2 regions of the Paraburkholderia aspalathi genome follow, and region 1 is predicted to be linked to the other one. Evidence: riboswitches for the same ligand, from Rfam matches in the RefSeq annotation. Region 1 holds a riboswitch; the other holds the start of a gene.
What was found. A riboswitch is a leader RNA that binds a small molecule or an ion and turns the genes downstream of it on or off. The one in region 1 is predicted to bind glycine.
Positions count from the first base shown of each region.

Region 1 (7,619 bases):
TGCGTGGACGGATACGTGATCATGATCGCAGCAAGCTTGTCAGCGTGCTGTTCGGCTTTCTTTTTCAGGTCTTCGATATCGACGTTGCCTTGCGCGTCGCAAGCAACCACGACCACTTGCATGCCGGCCATCTGCGCCGATGCCGGGTTCGTGCCGTGCGCCGACGCGGGAATCAGGCAGACGTTGCGGTGGCCTTCGCCGCGCGATGCGTGGTACGCGTGAATGATCAGCAGACCCGCGTACTCGCCTTGCGAGCCGGCGTTCGGCTGCAGCGACACCGCTGCGTAGCCGGTGGCAGCGACCAGCATCTGTTCGAGCTGATCGATCATTTCGCGGTAGCCGACCGTTTGCTCAGCCGGTGCGAACGGGTGAATCTGACCGAATTCGGGCCACGTGACCGGCAGCATTTCCGAGGTCGCGTTCAGCTTCATCGTGCAGGAGCCGAGCGGGATCATGGAGCGGTCGAGCGCCAGATCCTTGTCGGAGAGGCTGCGCAGGTAACGCAGCATTTCCGTTTCAGAATGATGGCGGTTGAACACGTGGTGCGTGAGGTATGCGCTGGTGCGTTCGAGCGAGGCAGGCACCGTGTTCTCTGCGGGGAGTTCTGCGTCGAGGGTGTCGATCTGCGGGACTTCGTCGACAAATGCCGCTTGCGCGAACGCTGCGAGCAGATCGGCCAGATCGCTGCGCGTGGTGGTTTCGTCGATCGAGATGCCGACGCGCGAGTCGCTCACACGACGCAGATTGATGCGCCGCGCCGTCGCCGCGTCATGCAGCGCCTGGGTGCGTGCGCCGGTTTCGAACGTGAGCGTGTCGAAGAATGTGTCGTTGACGAGCGTGTAACCGAGCTTCTTCGCGCCGGCTGCGAGCAACGCAGCAATGCGGTTCACGCGCAGCGCGATCGTCTTCAGACCGTGCGGGCCATGATAGACAGCGTACATGCTGGCCATGATCGCGAGCAGCGCTTGCGCGGTACACACGTTCGAGGTCGCCTTCTCGCGGCGGATATGTTGTTCGCGCGTTTGCAGCGCGAGACGCAGTGCCGGATTGCCTTGCGCATCGACGGTCACGCCGACCAGACGGCCCGGCATCTGGCGCTTGAATTCATCGCGCACGGCAAGGTAAGCCGCGTGCGGGCCGCCGAAACCAACCGGCACGCCAAAACGCTGCGTGTTGCCGACGGCTACGTCCGCGCCCCATTCGCCCGGCGGCGTCAAAACGGTCAGCGCGAGCAGATCGGCAGCGACCACCACGTGGCCGCCTGCTGCATGGATGGCTTCAGCGAGTGCGCGGTAGTCGCGCACGTCGCCGTTCACGCCCGGGTATTGCAGCAGCACGCCGAACGCATTCGCGTTCGCTGCGTCCGCTGCCGGGCCGACTTTCACTTCGATGCCGACCGGCGTGGCGCGCGTCTTCACCACTTCGATGGTTTGCGGCAGCACGTCGTCGGCGACGTAAAACACGTTCGACTTCGGCTTGCCGACGCGTTGCAGCAGCGTCATCGCTTCAGCGGCGGCGGTGGCTTCGTCGAGCAGCGATGCGTTCGAGATCGCCAGACCGGTCAGGTCGACGATCATTTGCTGGAAGTTCAGCAGCGCTTCCAGACGGCCCTGCGAGATTTCCGGCTGATACGGCGTGTACGCGGTGTACCACGCCGGATTTTCCAGCACGTTACGCAGGATCACCGTCGGCGTGTGTGCGTTGTAATAGCCCTGCCCGATATACGAGCGGAACACCTGGTTCTTGTCCGCCAGCTCACGCAGCGCGGCGAGCGCTTCGGCTTCGCTCTTCGGCTGGGCGAAGGGGCCGAGCGGCAGCGTTTCGGTGCGGCGGATCGTCTTCGGAATGACCGCGTCGATCAGCGCGGCGCGCGATGCGAAGCCGAGGGCTTCGAGCATCGCTTGCTGGTCGGCCGAATCCGGGCCGATGTGCCGTTCAGCGAAGGCGTCATGCACTTCGAGCGCGGCGAGCGAGAGAGGAGTGCGGTTCATCAGACGATCCGGGTGTTCGAGCTTCATGAGGTGTTCCTGGCGGTGCGGGCGTCCGTTCGACTGTCGAATCGGACGCGCCGCGCCTGTCGGGTTTAAACGTAATGGTGCAACTTGCGGTGAATCAGGCGCCGACGGACTTTGCGTACGCGTCTGCGTCGATCAGGCGATCCTGCGATGCGTCCGCAGCCGGCTTGATCTTGAAGAGCCAGTTCTCGTACGGCGCGCTGTTGACGCCATCCGGCGTGTCGGCGACGGCCGGGTTCGCTTCGATGATTTCGCCCGAGACCGGCGCGTAGATATCGGAAGCGGCTTTCACCGACTCGATCACGGCGACGGTGTCGCCGGCGTTGACGGTCTTGCCCAGTTCCTGGACTTCGAAGAAGACGATGTCGCCGAGCGCTTCCTGCGCGTGGTCGGTGATGCCGACCGTCAGCGTGCCGTCTGCTTCGGTGCGGACCCACTCGTGCGATTCGGTGTATTTCAGATCGGCCGGGATGCTCATCGGATGCTCCTATGCGGTGTTATTCGGTATGAACTTAAAAAGATTGACGCACGCGCCGGCTGCTTAAACTGCGAGCACTTTGCCGTTGCGTACGAACGGCAGTTTTACCACGCTTGCGGGTACGTTTTTGTCACGAATCTGGACGTGAACGGTGTCGCCCGGCTGCACGCCTTTCGGCACGCGCGCGAAGGCGATCGATTCCTGCATCGTGGGTGAAAAAGTGCCGCTGGTGATTTCGCCTTCGCCCTGCGGCGTCACGACTTTCTGGTGAGCACGCAGCACGCCTGCCGCCTTGCCGTTTTCCTTCAGCAGGATCAGGCCGACGAACGAGGCCTGCGAGCCGTCGGCCTCAAGCTTGGCCTTGCCGACGAAGTCGCGCGGCGAGGTCAGGTCGACGGTCCAGGCGAGGCCGGCGTCCAGCGGCGAGACGTTGTCGTCCATATCCTGGCCGTACAGGTTCATGCCGGCTTCGAGACGCAGCGTGTCGCGCGCGCCGAGACCCGCGGGGCGCACGCCTTGACGCACTAATGCGTCCCAGAATTCGCAGACGGACGTAGCGGGCAGGACGATTTCGAAGCCGTCTTCGCCGGTGTAGCCGGTGCGGGCAATCATCAATTCGCCAAACGGCGTGTTGTCGACGATGGCGGCGTTAAACGGCTTAAGGAGTTCGGTGGAGGTGCGGCTGGACGGCGCGACTTGCCAGACCTTATCGCGGGCGTTCGGGCCCTGCACGGCGACGATCGCCAGATCGCGGCGCGGCGTGATGGTCAGGCCGTAGCTGCCTTCGGTGTTGAGCTTGGTGAACCAGGCGACGTCTTTCTCTGCGGTGCCGGCGTTGACGACCAGGCGGAAGTGCGTCTCGCTGAAGTAATAGACGATCAGATCGTCGATCACACCGCCATTCGGGTTCAGCAGACAGGAGTAGAGCGCGCGGCCCGGCGTTTGCAGCTTGGCGACGTTATTGGCCAGCGCGTGTTCGAAGAAGGCGCGCACGCGCTCGCCGGTGAAATCGACGACGCACATATGCGAGACGTCGAACATGCCGGCGTCGGTGCGCACGGCGCGGTGTTCGTCGATCTGCGAGCCGTAGTTGACGGGCATGTCCCAGCCGCCGAAATCGACCATGCGAGCGTTGAGCGCACGATGGGTGGCGTTGAGCGGGGTGTGTTTGAGTTCGGTCATGGGGCCTCAGGCGTCTCGCGAAACAAAAAAGGCCATGCGGCGCTACGCCTCGCGGCTGATGCCTGCGAGCGATTGCGTTGCATGACCCCTCTGTCCTCGATACCTGAGAGATTGCGCTGCCGTGCGATGGTGAAGCCGTGATCGCTACGGTGAAACGCGCGCCCCTTCGGTGGGCAGCTTGCCAGAATCTGCTCGATTAAACGATGCAGACGGCTACTGCCGCTCTCCAGAGTGCGAAAAACCGGTGCCTTGATGTTGCCTGGGCGCGGGTTCTTCGACGCAGTCGGTCCTTTTGCCTGAGAGTTTGCGGGTGTGCCCCTTCGGCGGCGCGGCCTGCGATTTTCTGCGGCCAGCACGCTCTCCCGACGCGTGCGGCGAATGTACGCGAGGGCCGGGGGCTTGTCAAATAAAGGCCCGCAAGGGGCATGGGGGTTGGCGCTGCGGCTTCGCGAAAGTCAAAAAAAGCGCGGGACGTGATGCCCGCGCTTCTTTGCTTTGGTGCCTGAACCGGCGCGATTATTCGCCGATGGCGTGTGCCGCGTTGTCCAGTTCCTGGTTCAGCACGCGTTGTTCGTCGCCGGACAGGCCGCCGCCGTGTTGCGCCGCCATGTCGTGAGCTTCCTGACGGATCACATCGAGGCGATGGTGCAACGCGCCGCCTTGCGGGGGCGGGTAGTAGCCTTGGTTGACGCGAGCGTCGATGCGGCGGCTCAGGTTGTCGATCCGGCCGTTGACCTGGTTGAAGCGCTGATCCGCAATTTGTTGCGGGTTAGGACGCGGCGCCGGCGCGGGTTGCTGAGGGGCCACCACGCAGGCGGCGAGGGAACTGAGCAATGCGCATGCTGCTAGTGCGCGGACGATACGGGGCATGGACACTCCGGGAAGTCGTTGTCGTTTTGTGGTGCTACTGGGGTAGCAACGGATTGCCGAGGATTCACGCTGACCGCGGAGACGGGGTTATTTGTAACGTTATGTTCCTTTCGGGTTTGTCAGGCTTTTTGCCATTGGCGGCGGCATGGTTCGCGTGTTGCCGCCAATGGCGCAGAAAGCGGCCCGTAGCGCAGGAAAACGTCAGCGAATGCGTTCAAACGGCAGCCGGACGCCTTCTTCTGAGCTCCGGGCTGCAAGCTCGATGATCGTCATGACGTCGACTGCGTCCTGAGCGCTGACGGGAAATTTCGCGCCGTTCTGAATGGCATCCGCCAAGGCAATATAAAAGCCGACGTAGTCGCCGTTGCGTGTGGGCACCTCCCGCTCGACTTCCTGACCCTCTTCAAGCACACGCAACACACCGGGCGCATTGCCGGCGCCGAACCCGTCATCGCCCGGCCGCAAGCCGGCTTTCAACTGATCTTCCTGCGTATCGAGCCCGTATTTGACGTAGCTCCCTTGCGTGCCGTGAATCGTAAACCTCGGTGCGACGTACGCAGTCAACGCGCTGGCATGCAACACCACCTCGAATTCACCGTATCCCAGCTGAATATGGACGTAGTCCGGTGCACTGGCTTGATCGCGATGCGTCCGAACCGTCGCGGACACGGTCTGCGGTGCGCCGAACAACGCCAGCGCCTGGTCGATCAGGTGCGGTCCAAGATCGAATAGCAGGCCGCCGCCGCGCGAAGCTTCCTCGCGCCAACGCTGCCGAACTTCCGGCCGGAAACGGTCGAAATGCGATTCGTATTGCGTGATGCGCCCCAATTCTCTGCTGGCAAGCAGATCCCGCACGGTCAGAAAATCACCGTCCCAGCGGCGGTTATGAAAGGGGACGAACCGCTTGCTGCGAGCCAGTGCAATGTTGGCAAGCGTGTGGGCGTCGGCGGCGGTGAGCGTGACCGGTTTGTCGACCACCACGTGTTTGCCTGCTTCCAGCGCGCGGCGCGCCAGGTCGAAGTGCGTGTCGTTGGGCGTCGCGATGACGACGCAGTCGATTTCTTCGAGCGCCAGCAGGGCGTCGAGATCGGCCACCACCTTTGCGTGCGGGTAATCGGCCAGCGCGTGCTCGGGCTGGCTCGTCGCGATGGCTGCGATGCTGGCCCGCCCGCAGTGCTCGATCACCGGCGCATGAAAGGTCGCGCCAGCAAAACCGTAACCCATCAATCCAATCTTCAGCGATGCGGACATGCGTGTCTTCCTGCAAAAACGGCGCGCCGCTTTGCCACCGCGGCGGCGGCGCGCAACAGCGTAATTGTGGCATGTCCCGAAGGCGGGCTGTCAGCATCGTCGCAGGCGTTTGTCGGCGGCGTCCGGATGGCAGCTGTGGCCGTGTTCCGGGCAGCCCGGTTGAGCCTCCGTTTTTGTCGTCTGGCGAGCTGCCATTGCGGCCCCCTTTCCTTGCCGTCCGACAGCGCGTCTGTCACGGCATCGGCTTCGGGCATCCGTGTTAACATCGCTCCTCTCGCGCGGAGCGCAGCGAGCCGGAATGCCCCTCACACCGAGTCGAGCGTCCCAGCCGCTAGCCCCGCGCAGCATGCCCCCGGGCCTTCGGTCTCGCGATTCCGCACCCAAGCGCCCTCAACCGCATTACCCATCCACTGACGATGTCCGCAGGCCTGAACCCCGCTCAAAATGAAGCGGTCCGTTATCTTGACGGTCCGTGTCTCGTGCTCGCCGGCGCAGGCAGCGGCAAGACGCGCGTGATCACGCAGAAGATCGCCCACCTGATCGAGGCCAAAGGCTTCGAGCCGCGCCACATCGCCGCCGTCACGTTCACGAACAAGGCCGCGTTGGAAATGCGCGAGCGCGTGGGCAAGCTGCTCGAAGGCAAGACGCTCACCACGCCCGGCAAGGAAGGCCGCAAAGTGCCCGTCAATCAGTTGACGGTCTGCACCTTCCACTCGCTCGGCGTGCAGATTCTGCGGCAGGAAGCGGAACACGTCGGCCTGAAGCCACAGTTCTCGATCATGGATTCGGACGACTGCTTCGGCATGATCCAGGAGCAGGTCGGCTCGACGGACAAGGGCTTCATCCGCAAGATCCAGTCGATCATCTCGCTGTGGAAGAACGGGATGATCATGCCCGAGCAGGCGATCGCGATCGCCGCGAACGAGGACGAACATCAGGCCGCGATCGTCTACCGCAATTACGTGGCGACGCTGCATGCGTATCAGGCGGTCGATTTCGATGACCTGATCCGTCTGCCCGCCGAGCTCTTCGAGAAGAACGAGCAGGTGCGCGATCGCTGGCAGAACAAGCTGCGCTATCTGCTGATCGACGAGTATCAGGACACCAACGCGTGCCAGTACGAACTGGTGAAACTGCTGGCCGGCAAGCGCGCGGCGTTCACGGCGGTCGGCGACGACGATCAGGCGATTTACGGCTGGCGCGGCGCGACGCTCGAAAATCTCGGGCAGCTCAGCAAGGATTTTCCGAAGCTGCATCTGATCAAGCTCGAACAGAACTACCGTTCGACGGTGCGCATTCTGACCGCCGCGAACAACGTGATCGCGAACAACCCGAAGCTGTTCGAAAAGAAGCTGTGGTCCGAACACGGCATGGGCGACACGATCACCGTCACACCTTGCAACGATGAAGAGCACGAGGCCGAGTCCGTGGTGTTCCGCCTGTCCGCGCACAAGTTCGAGCGGCGCGCGAATTTCCGCGACTACGCGATCCTGTACCGCGGTAACTTCCAGGCGCGCATCTTCGAACAGGTGCTGCGTCGTGAGCGGATTCCGTATGTTTTGTCGGGTGGGCAGTCGTTCTTCGACAAAGCCGAGATCAAGGATATCTGCGCGTATCTGCGCCTGATTGCCAACGCGAATGACGACCCGGCGTTCATTCGCGCGATCACCACGCCGCGCCGCGGTGTCGGCAATACGACGCTCGAAGCGCTCGGCTCGTTCGCGGGCCAGGCGAAGGTGTCGCTGTTCGAAGCGGTGTACATGGGCGGCATCGAGGCGCGCCTGTCGCCGCGTCAGATCGAACCGATGCGCGTGTTCTGCGAC
Region 1 is NZ_CAJNBA010000006.1:94,497-102,115, reverse strand. Features, by position in the region: gene gcvP (aminomethyl-transferring glycine dehydrogenase) at 1-2,018, opposite strand, end outside; gene gcvH (glycine cleavage system protein GcvH) at 2,113-2,493, opposite strand; gene gcvT (glycine cleavage system aminomethyltransferase GcvT) at 2,557-3,675, opposite strand; glycine riboswitch at 3,756-3,915, opposite strand; glycine riboswitch at 3,950-4,050, opposite strand; gene KHO30_RS29670 (hypothetical protein) at 4,192-4,545, opposite strand; gene KHO30_RS29665 (oxidoreductase) at 4,747-5,796, opposite strand; gene KHO30_RS29660 (UvrD-helicase domain-containing protein) at 6,213-7,619, shown strand, end outside.

Region 2 (7,619 bases), on a different contig from region 1:
AAGAAGACTTCGCGCCGCTGGTGGCGCGCGACGAGCAGTCGGTCTGGGTCGACTCGAGCGTCGGCTTCCGGCGCCGCTCCGTGTCGCCACCAGCGCAGGCGCTGAGCGGCGAGGCGCTGGAGTGCGAACTCGATGCGGGTGTGCGCATCACTTACGACGCGTCGCCGAGAGCCGGCCTCGAACATCATCTGATCCTGCTTGAAGGGCAACTGCAGATCACCGTCGACGGCCGAAGTCACGATTTGCAACCCGGCGACTGTCTGCGCTACCAACTGTTCGGTCCCAGCGCGTTCGTCACGCCCTCGCATAGCGCGGCGCGCTACATCCTCTTCATCGTCTGAGTTCAAGCCACCATGAACGCGACCAGCATCACGACCTTTTCCGCCGACGACCTCGTTCACCATCTGCCCGAACTCGGCGCGCTGCTGCGTGCCTGCGTCCATGACGGTGCGAGCGTTGGCTTTGTATTGCCGTATAGCGTCGAGGAGAGTGAAGCGTTCTGGAGCGGCAAGGTGCTGCCGTCTCTGCGCGCGAGCGCACTGGTGCTTTTTGTTGCTCGCCATGGCGAGGCGATCGCCGGCACCGTGCAACTCGATTACGACACGATGCCGAACCAGCGTCATCGCGCCGAGGTGCGCAAGCTCCTGGTCCATCCGTCGTTCCGACGCCAGGGTATCGCCAAAGCGTTGATGGCGGAACTGGAACACCGTGCGCACCAGTTGCAGCGCAGCCTGCTGACGCTCGATACGCGCACCGGCGACAAGGCCGAGCCGCTCTATGCCGCGCTGGGTTATCAGACGGCCGGCGTGATCCCGCAGTTTTGCCGCGACACACTGGAGGAGCGGCTTGATTCGACCACCATCATGTACAAGATGCTGTGAGCGTGACGCAGGCGTGTCTGCGTCGCGTGACTTAACGGCGCGAATCGAGCGCGATCCGTACAGCCAGACCGGCCAGCACGGTGCCCATCAGCCAGCGTTGCACCAGCAGCCATACCGGCCGCCCAGCGAGAAACCCGGCGATTGAACCTGCCATGATCGCAATCAACGCGTTGATCGTGACGGAGACGACGATTTGCACGCAACCCAGAGCGATCGACTGCGTGAGCACGCTGCCGTGCTCCGGTGAAATAAATTGCGGCAGCAGCGACAGATACATCACCGCGATCTTCGGATTCGCGAGGTTCGTGACGAGCCCCATGGTGAAGAGTTTGCGGCGGCTGTCGTGCGGCAGGTCGCGCACCTGGAACGGCGAGCGGCCGCCCGGCTTGACTGCCTGCCACGCCAGATACAGCAGGTAGAGCGCGCCGCCGAAACGCAGCGCGTCGTACGCGTAGGGCACCGTCAACAGCAGTGCGGTGATACCGAACGCCGCGCAAAACATGTAGAACACAAAGCCGAGCGCGACGCCGCCGAGCGACACAAGCCCTGCGCGCCGCCCCTGACAGAGCGATCTGGAGATCAGATAGATCATGTTCGGGCCGGGCGTGAGCACCATGCCGAGCGAGACCAGAGCAAAGGCGAGCAACGTTGTGGCAGCGGGCACGGCGTTCTCCTGTGGGAATTGAAGTCGGGTAGTGCCGCTAAATATAGCCGATGCCACTGGTACTGTGCCGATGGCGAATTGCATCGAAAGAAACACTTGCGGTGAAATTTATTGCCCGGTATCGTCTAGCCGTTCTGCAATGCAGCGCGGGAGAGATCGTCAGAGGATTGTGACGACGCCGACGGAGCAACCGCCCCGGAAACTCTCAGGCAAAAGGACCGCGCAGCTGGAACATCTGGAGAGCGGCGCCATGCGCGCCCACCGAAGGGGATTCCCTGCATACCGCATGCATCGCGATGCGTATGCTCACAGGAAGAAACTCTCAGGTACATGGACAGATGGGGCATCGACGCCGGTTTCGACACGAAATCGACACCGGTGATGCTCAACTACTCTGGACCATGTCATGTCACGAATCGCCATTATCGGCGCCGGCATTACCGGCGTTACGACTGCGCACGCCCTTGCGCAGCGCGGCCACCACGTCACCGTGTTCGAGCGTCATCGCTACGCAGCGATGGAGACCTCGTTCGCCAACGGCGGCCAGTTGTCCGCCAGCAATGCCGAAGTCTGGAACAGCGCGGCCACGGTGCTCAAGGGCTTGCGCTGGATGCTCACGCGCGACGCCCCGCTGCTGCTCAATCCGATGCCCACGTGGCACAAGTATTCGTGGATGGGCGAGTTTCTAAGGCAGATTCCTCATTACCGGACGAACACCGTCGAAACGGTGCGGCTCGCAATTGCGGCGCGCGAGCATCTGTTTTCGATAGCCGAGCGCGAAGGGATCGACTTCGATCTGGAGCGGCGCGGCATCTTGCACATCTACAAGACGCGCAAGGAATTCGATGCGGCCAGCAAGGTGAATGAATTGCTGCGCGAAGGCGGGCTGGAGCGGAATCCGGTGACGTCGAGCGAGTTGCACGCAATCGAGCCCATGCTGCATGGTGATTTTTTTGGTGGATTTTTTACGCCTTCCGATTCCACTGGCGATATTCACAAGTTCACACGCGGGTTGGCTGAAGCTTGCGTGCGGCATGGTGTCGAGTTTCACTACGACGCGGAAATTACGGCGATCGAGCAGCCGGCTGAGGGTCGGTTTTCGTTGATGGTCAATCTGGAAGGTGAGTCGCAACGGTTTGCTTTCGAGCGGATCGTGGTGTGCGCCGGTGTGAAGAGCCGCGACTTCGCGGCGATGCTTGGCGATCACGTGAACGTCTATCCGGTTAAGGGTTATTCGATCACCGTATGTCTCGACGATGAAGTGAGTCAGCAGAACGCGCCGTGGGTCAGTTTGCTCGACGACAGCGCGAAGATCGTGACGAGCCGGCTTGGCGTGGATCGGTTTAGGGTTGCGGGGACGGCGGAGATCAACGGGTTCAATCGGGATATCCGGTCGGATCGGATTGCGCCTCTGGTCGACTGGACTCGACGGTATTTTCCTGAGGTGTCGACCTCGAAGGTGATTCCGTGGGCGGGGTTGAGGCCGATGTTGCCGAGCATGTTGCCGAAGGTCGGGCGTGGGAAACGGCGAGGTGTTTTTTATAACACCGGGCACGGGCATTTGGGGTGGACGTTGTCGGCGGCTACGGCGCAGGTTTTGGCGGGGGTGATTTAGTAGGCGTTTTTGCGACAGGCCCGGTGCCCGCAAGGACACCGGCAGCACTCTCCACTGTTTCCAGTGCCTTCAAGGCAGTTTTCGACCTGGGCGCGGGACTGCTTGCGGCTTCCATGAAATCAGGATTCCCGCTTCCCCGCATAGCTGATTGATTGAATCCAGGGCGGCTTCTGGCACCAACCAGAGCCAAAGGTCATTCCCTATGGGCTGCAGGGATCCACGATTGTCTTCCGCGACAATCCATTCTTTAAGCTGAATGCCACCAACCACGATGTTAAGGTGACGATCACTTATAACATTGATCGGATACACCATCCTTAGCATGCTTTCTTGATAGCGAGCCGCTCCATAAGATCCGCCTGGCACTTCCTTGCCGAAGGCCGACGGATTCTCAAATGGCTTCAGTTTCGCGAGATTGCTCCCGGCTGCATAGTAAAACGCGGAGGTCATCTTCGGCGCTTCATATGCTATTCCATAAGAGACATTCAGACTCGTGGCTATTCGCTTGATGTAGTCGATAAACTTGTCGGCACTATCCGCAAGTTGAACATCGAGCTGTGCATCAATACCAAAAAAACCGCCAAAGGAAGGCGTGTTGTAGCCGAACGAAGCGCGCCAAGGTATCTGGCCACCTGCGTTGTTGTATATCCGGAAATCGGTTGCGACTCCAGATTCAATCAGGCTCTTGAGCTCGTCGAAAGGAACCTCAACAAGTTCGACGTCCCTCTCGCCAGCGACTTCAATGTAACGTGTATATCCCGCAGTCGTTATGTCGACCGACATTGCTGAAAAGAACTCATGGCCGGCCTTGTATGCTTCAAGCGGACTTATTCGATCTGTCCCATATAGCGCCATTCCTGTGCACATGATCCGCCCACTAAATTCCGGAAATAAGGTCATCCAAAACGCTCTTGATGTCGGACGCGTTGTACGGATGATCGAGAACGATAATTTCGCCGCGATTTGATGCCGGCAGATTGCCCATGGCGGCCCTATTTCGAGCAGTCAACGTTGGAAGCTTGGCCCCCATATCAGTCCTCGACGCGAGCTCTATTGCATGCGTCTGGCCGTTGACATCGACCGCCATGATATCGGGGCGTCTGAGCGACACATCCCCACTGTTCGCGTAATTGTACGAGCGATTCAAATAGATATCAGTGAATTTTCCGCTCATTGCAAGTTTGTTTGCTATGACCTCGGAAAATTGATCGTGACCTGGCGTTCCGTCTTTCTGTCCGGTGCCGTGTATTTTCGCTCCGTTGACTTCTCGAACCGGACAGCTTGCTAACCCGAACGGATCAATCAACATGTCCGGGACCGTCACATAAGCATGGGTACGCAGGCCACCAGCGAGTCCAAGCGGGTCAACTGTCAGGTACTGCCCTGTTTGAGGATCGTAGAATCGGTGCAGGTTGTAGAACAGATCGCTTTCCTCATCGTCCCATTGTCCGGGAAATCGGAGGTTTACTTCTGACGGCTCGTCGGTCCCAACGTGATTGTTGACTCGATCTAACTTGAGATGCCGCCCCCATATCGTGTAGGAAGCGTCCCAGATTTTCGCGCCACGTTCGTCGAACATGGCCTTGGGTAAGCCGGACTGATCCGACAGAATTGGAAAGACACCACTGTCTGTTTCATGAGCTAGCGGGTTGACGTTCTCAGAAAAGTGCCAGCCCCTAACAAACGCACACGTTCCGTCCTTGTCTTGCCACTGCTCCGCGATCTGTCCACAGTCCCAAAGAAAGCGAATCGCTGTTCGCGCACCAACCAGCCTCTTTTCTACGCGCCTGCCGAACGCATCGTACCGATAGATCCAAACCCCTTTCTCCGGTGTACACACCTTCACCAATCGGTCCAACCCGTCCCACGCGTATTGCCAACTCTTCGGCCTGAACCCCGGTTGCTCCACCGTCTTTTCGATCGTCCGCCCGCGCGCATCGTAACGATAGCGCGCGTAGCCGACGCGTTCCGGAAGCCCTCCTGGAAGGTAACAGTGAGCGTCAGTGGGCCCCTGCTGGCCGTGCGCTGCAATGTTGAGGTTCGCGTCATAGCGGTAGTGCTCCGGTGGCTGACGGAGGCTATGCACGGACGCTATCTGTCCACGTAAGTTGCGTTGATACGTCACGCTGTCGGAATCAGTGTCTACACGCTCCAACTGCCCGGCCGCATCGTACGAATACAGTTGACGCGTGAGGTTTTCCAACGCGTGAACCGGGTTCGACTGTATCTCGTCGAACGCCGATCGCGGCCCCGCGACCTGCCGGCGCACACGGCCCAACGCATCGTATTGCCGCTGCATGACGAACTCGCCAGCCTGCCGGCCTGTTTCCCGCCCCTGACTATCGCGCAGGATCGACATCGGGCCGACCTTGGTCAGTGCGCCGAGCTTGTCGTATTCATACAGCGTTTGCCGATGTGGCGTTATTCGCGCACTGCGTCGACCTTCGGCGTCGTACATGTGTTTCAGGAGATCACCGTGCTGGTCCTCTCCAATCAGACGCCCCTTTTCGTCATAGCTGAAGCGCGTTACGTGGGCGGACCCGCCTCGCACTTCGGCCGTAGCGAGCCGACCCGCATCGTCATAGGTGTAGGCCAACCCTACGTCGCCGGCATCGACCGTGGCCAGGCGGCCAGACGGATCGTACCCATAACGCCATTTACCCCCGTCCGGCAGCGTCTTTACAAGTAGACGGCCAATCGCGTCCCGTTCGTAGTGCGTCGTGCGGCCACCCCAGTCGATCTCAGTGATGAGGCGACCTGCGCCATCGTAACGATATTCCCACGTCTCGCGCAGTGCATTAACGACCTTCGTCAGCCTCGTAGCATGGTCGTACTCAAATCGGGTAATGTGGCCGGCAGGGTCAATCGACGCCGTAACAAGGTCAAACGGCCCGTACTCGTGTCGGGTAACGCGGCCGAGTTGATCGCTCTGCTCTACGAGCAGACCTTCGGTGTTGTACCGCGCACAGACAACGGCGCCGTCCGGCTGGATAAGCTTTGCGACCGCGCCACGGGGATTCTCAGCGCCCGCCGAATGGTCATACCGGGTGACGTTACCGTCAGGATCAACTTCTTCGACGAGACGCCCAAGGACATCAAATACCGTACGGAATTCCGCGCCGGTCGGAAGTCGAGTCGTGATCAGCCGCAGCCGCGCGTCGTAGTCGAGCCGCACTTCGCCAACGCCATCGATGGCACGCAAGAGTTCGCCGCGCTCTCCATATCGGTAACGCTTAATCGTCCCGTCGGGCTCCGTGCGAGCTATCAGGCGCTGCAGATGGTCGTATTCAAACTTGATGCGTACTCCAGCGGGCAGCACGACCGCGGTCATCAGCCGAGTGTCGTCATATTCAAACCGTGTCGTGCGGCCAGTTGGTTCCTCGGCAGACACGAGATTGCCCGTATCGTCGTAGAGAAATTGGGTGCGTCGGCCGAGCGCATCCACCTGAGTCAACAGCCGTCCGAGTCTCCACTCCCGTACGGTGGTGTGGCCGAGCGGATTGCTCTCAACAGTGACCAGGCCGTCGGCGTTGTAGTCGTAGACCCATTCGCCGTCGCCGTCGATGACGCGCGTGCGACCGTCCTCGTAGACGAATTGCCCGGTGTGATACCCCTGCCGCGTACCCGTTTCGACCACACGGCCAACCTCGTCGTACAGGTAGTGGACATCGGTCTGATCGGTGTCTCGCCAGGCCGTCATCCATCCATTGTGATCGTACGTGTAATTGAAATGACCGTGCTGGAAGCTCGCGACGCGCGCCAGCATCGCCCCGTCATATCCGTATTCGACGAGTGTGTGCGGCTTGCCCGATACATCGTAAAGGACAATCTGGTCGACCTCGCGCTTCGTACCACGATACAGAATATCAAGCCTGTAGCCGTCCGTATGCACAAGCCCGTCGAGACGGCCATCCGCATCGTACGTAAATGTGCAAGCATTGCCGCTCAGATCCTCGATCCGCTCGAGCCTCGAAGTATGAGCTTCGGCAAGCGGTGCAAATACCAATACCTGTCGTGTCTCGTGATCGAAAATCCGCGGTTCGTCCCGCGTGCCGATCAGGCGATAACGAGGCTCGCGCAGGTTGATGCCGTCGAGACCGACTTCCGGCGCTATAAAGGTGATCGTCTGTCCGCTCGCACTATGGAATCGCACGAGGTGACCATCATCGAACGACAGACACTGCGACCAGTTGTTCGACCACTTCGGCCCGAGAAGGCCTGTGTCTTCCGAACGCGTGCGGTAACGCCGCGTGAACTGCAAGGGCAACACACCTGGAATTGAAATGTCAGTGCGGACGTCGACCACCTCGCCAGTCGCTACATCGACCGGGTCCTCCTTGCACGTGGAGACTTCGTCCTTCTTTCCCGACACCTCAGCAGATTGGGTCGGCTCCCGTTTCGGAAGCGCATCTCCGAGCATGCCACCTAGTTTCGCGCCAAGCAGGCCGCCAAGCAAACC
Region 2 is NZ_CAJNBA010000001.1:2,475,328-2,482,946, reverse strand. Features, by position in the region: gene KHO30_RS10980 (helix-turn-helix domain-containing protein) at 1-341, shown strand, start outside; gene KHO30_RS10975 (GNAT family N-acetyltransferase) at 354-881, shown strand; gene KHO30_RS10970 (LysE family translocator) at 913-1,545, opposite strand; glycine riboswitch at 1,683-1,776, shown strand; gene KHO30_RS10965 (D-amino acid dehydrogenase) at 1,952-3,160, shown strand; gene KHO30_RS10960 (hypothetical protein) at 3,230-4,060, opposite strand; gene KHO30_RS10955 (DUF6531 domain-containing protein) at 4,038-7,619, opposite strand, start outside.
Region 2: linked by a shared signal. The riboswitch ahead of KHO30_RS10965 (D-amino acid dehydrogenase) and the one ahead of gcvT (glycine cleavage system aminomethyltransferase GcvT) in region 1 are both predicted to bind glycine.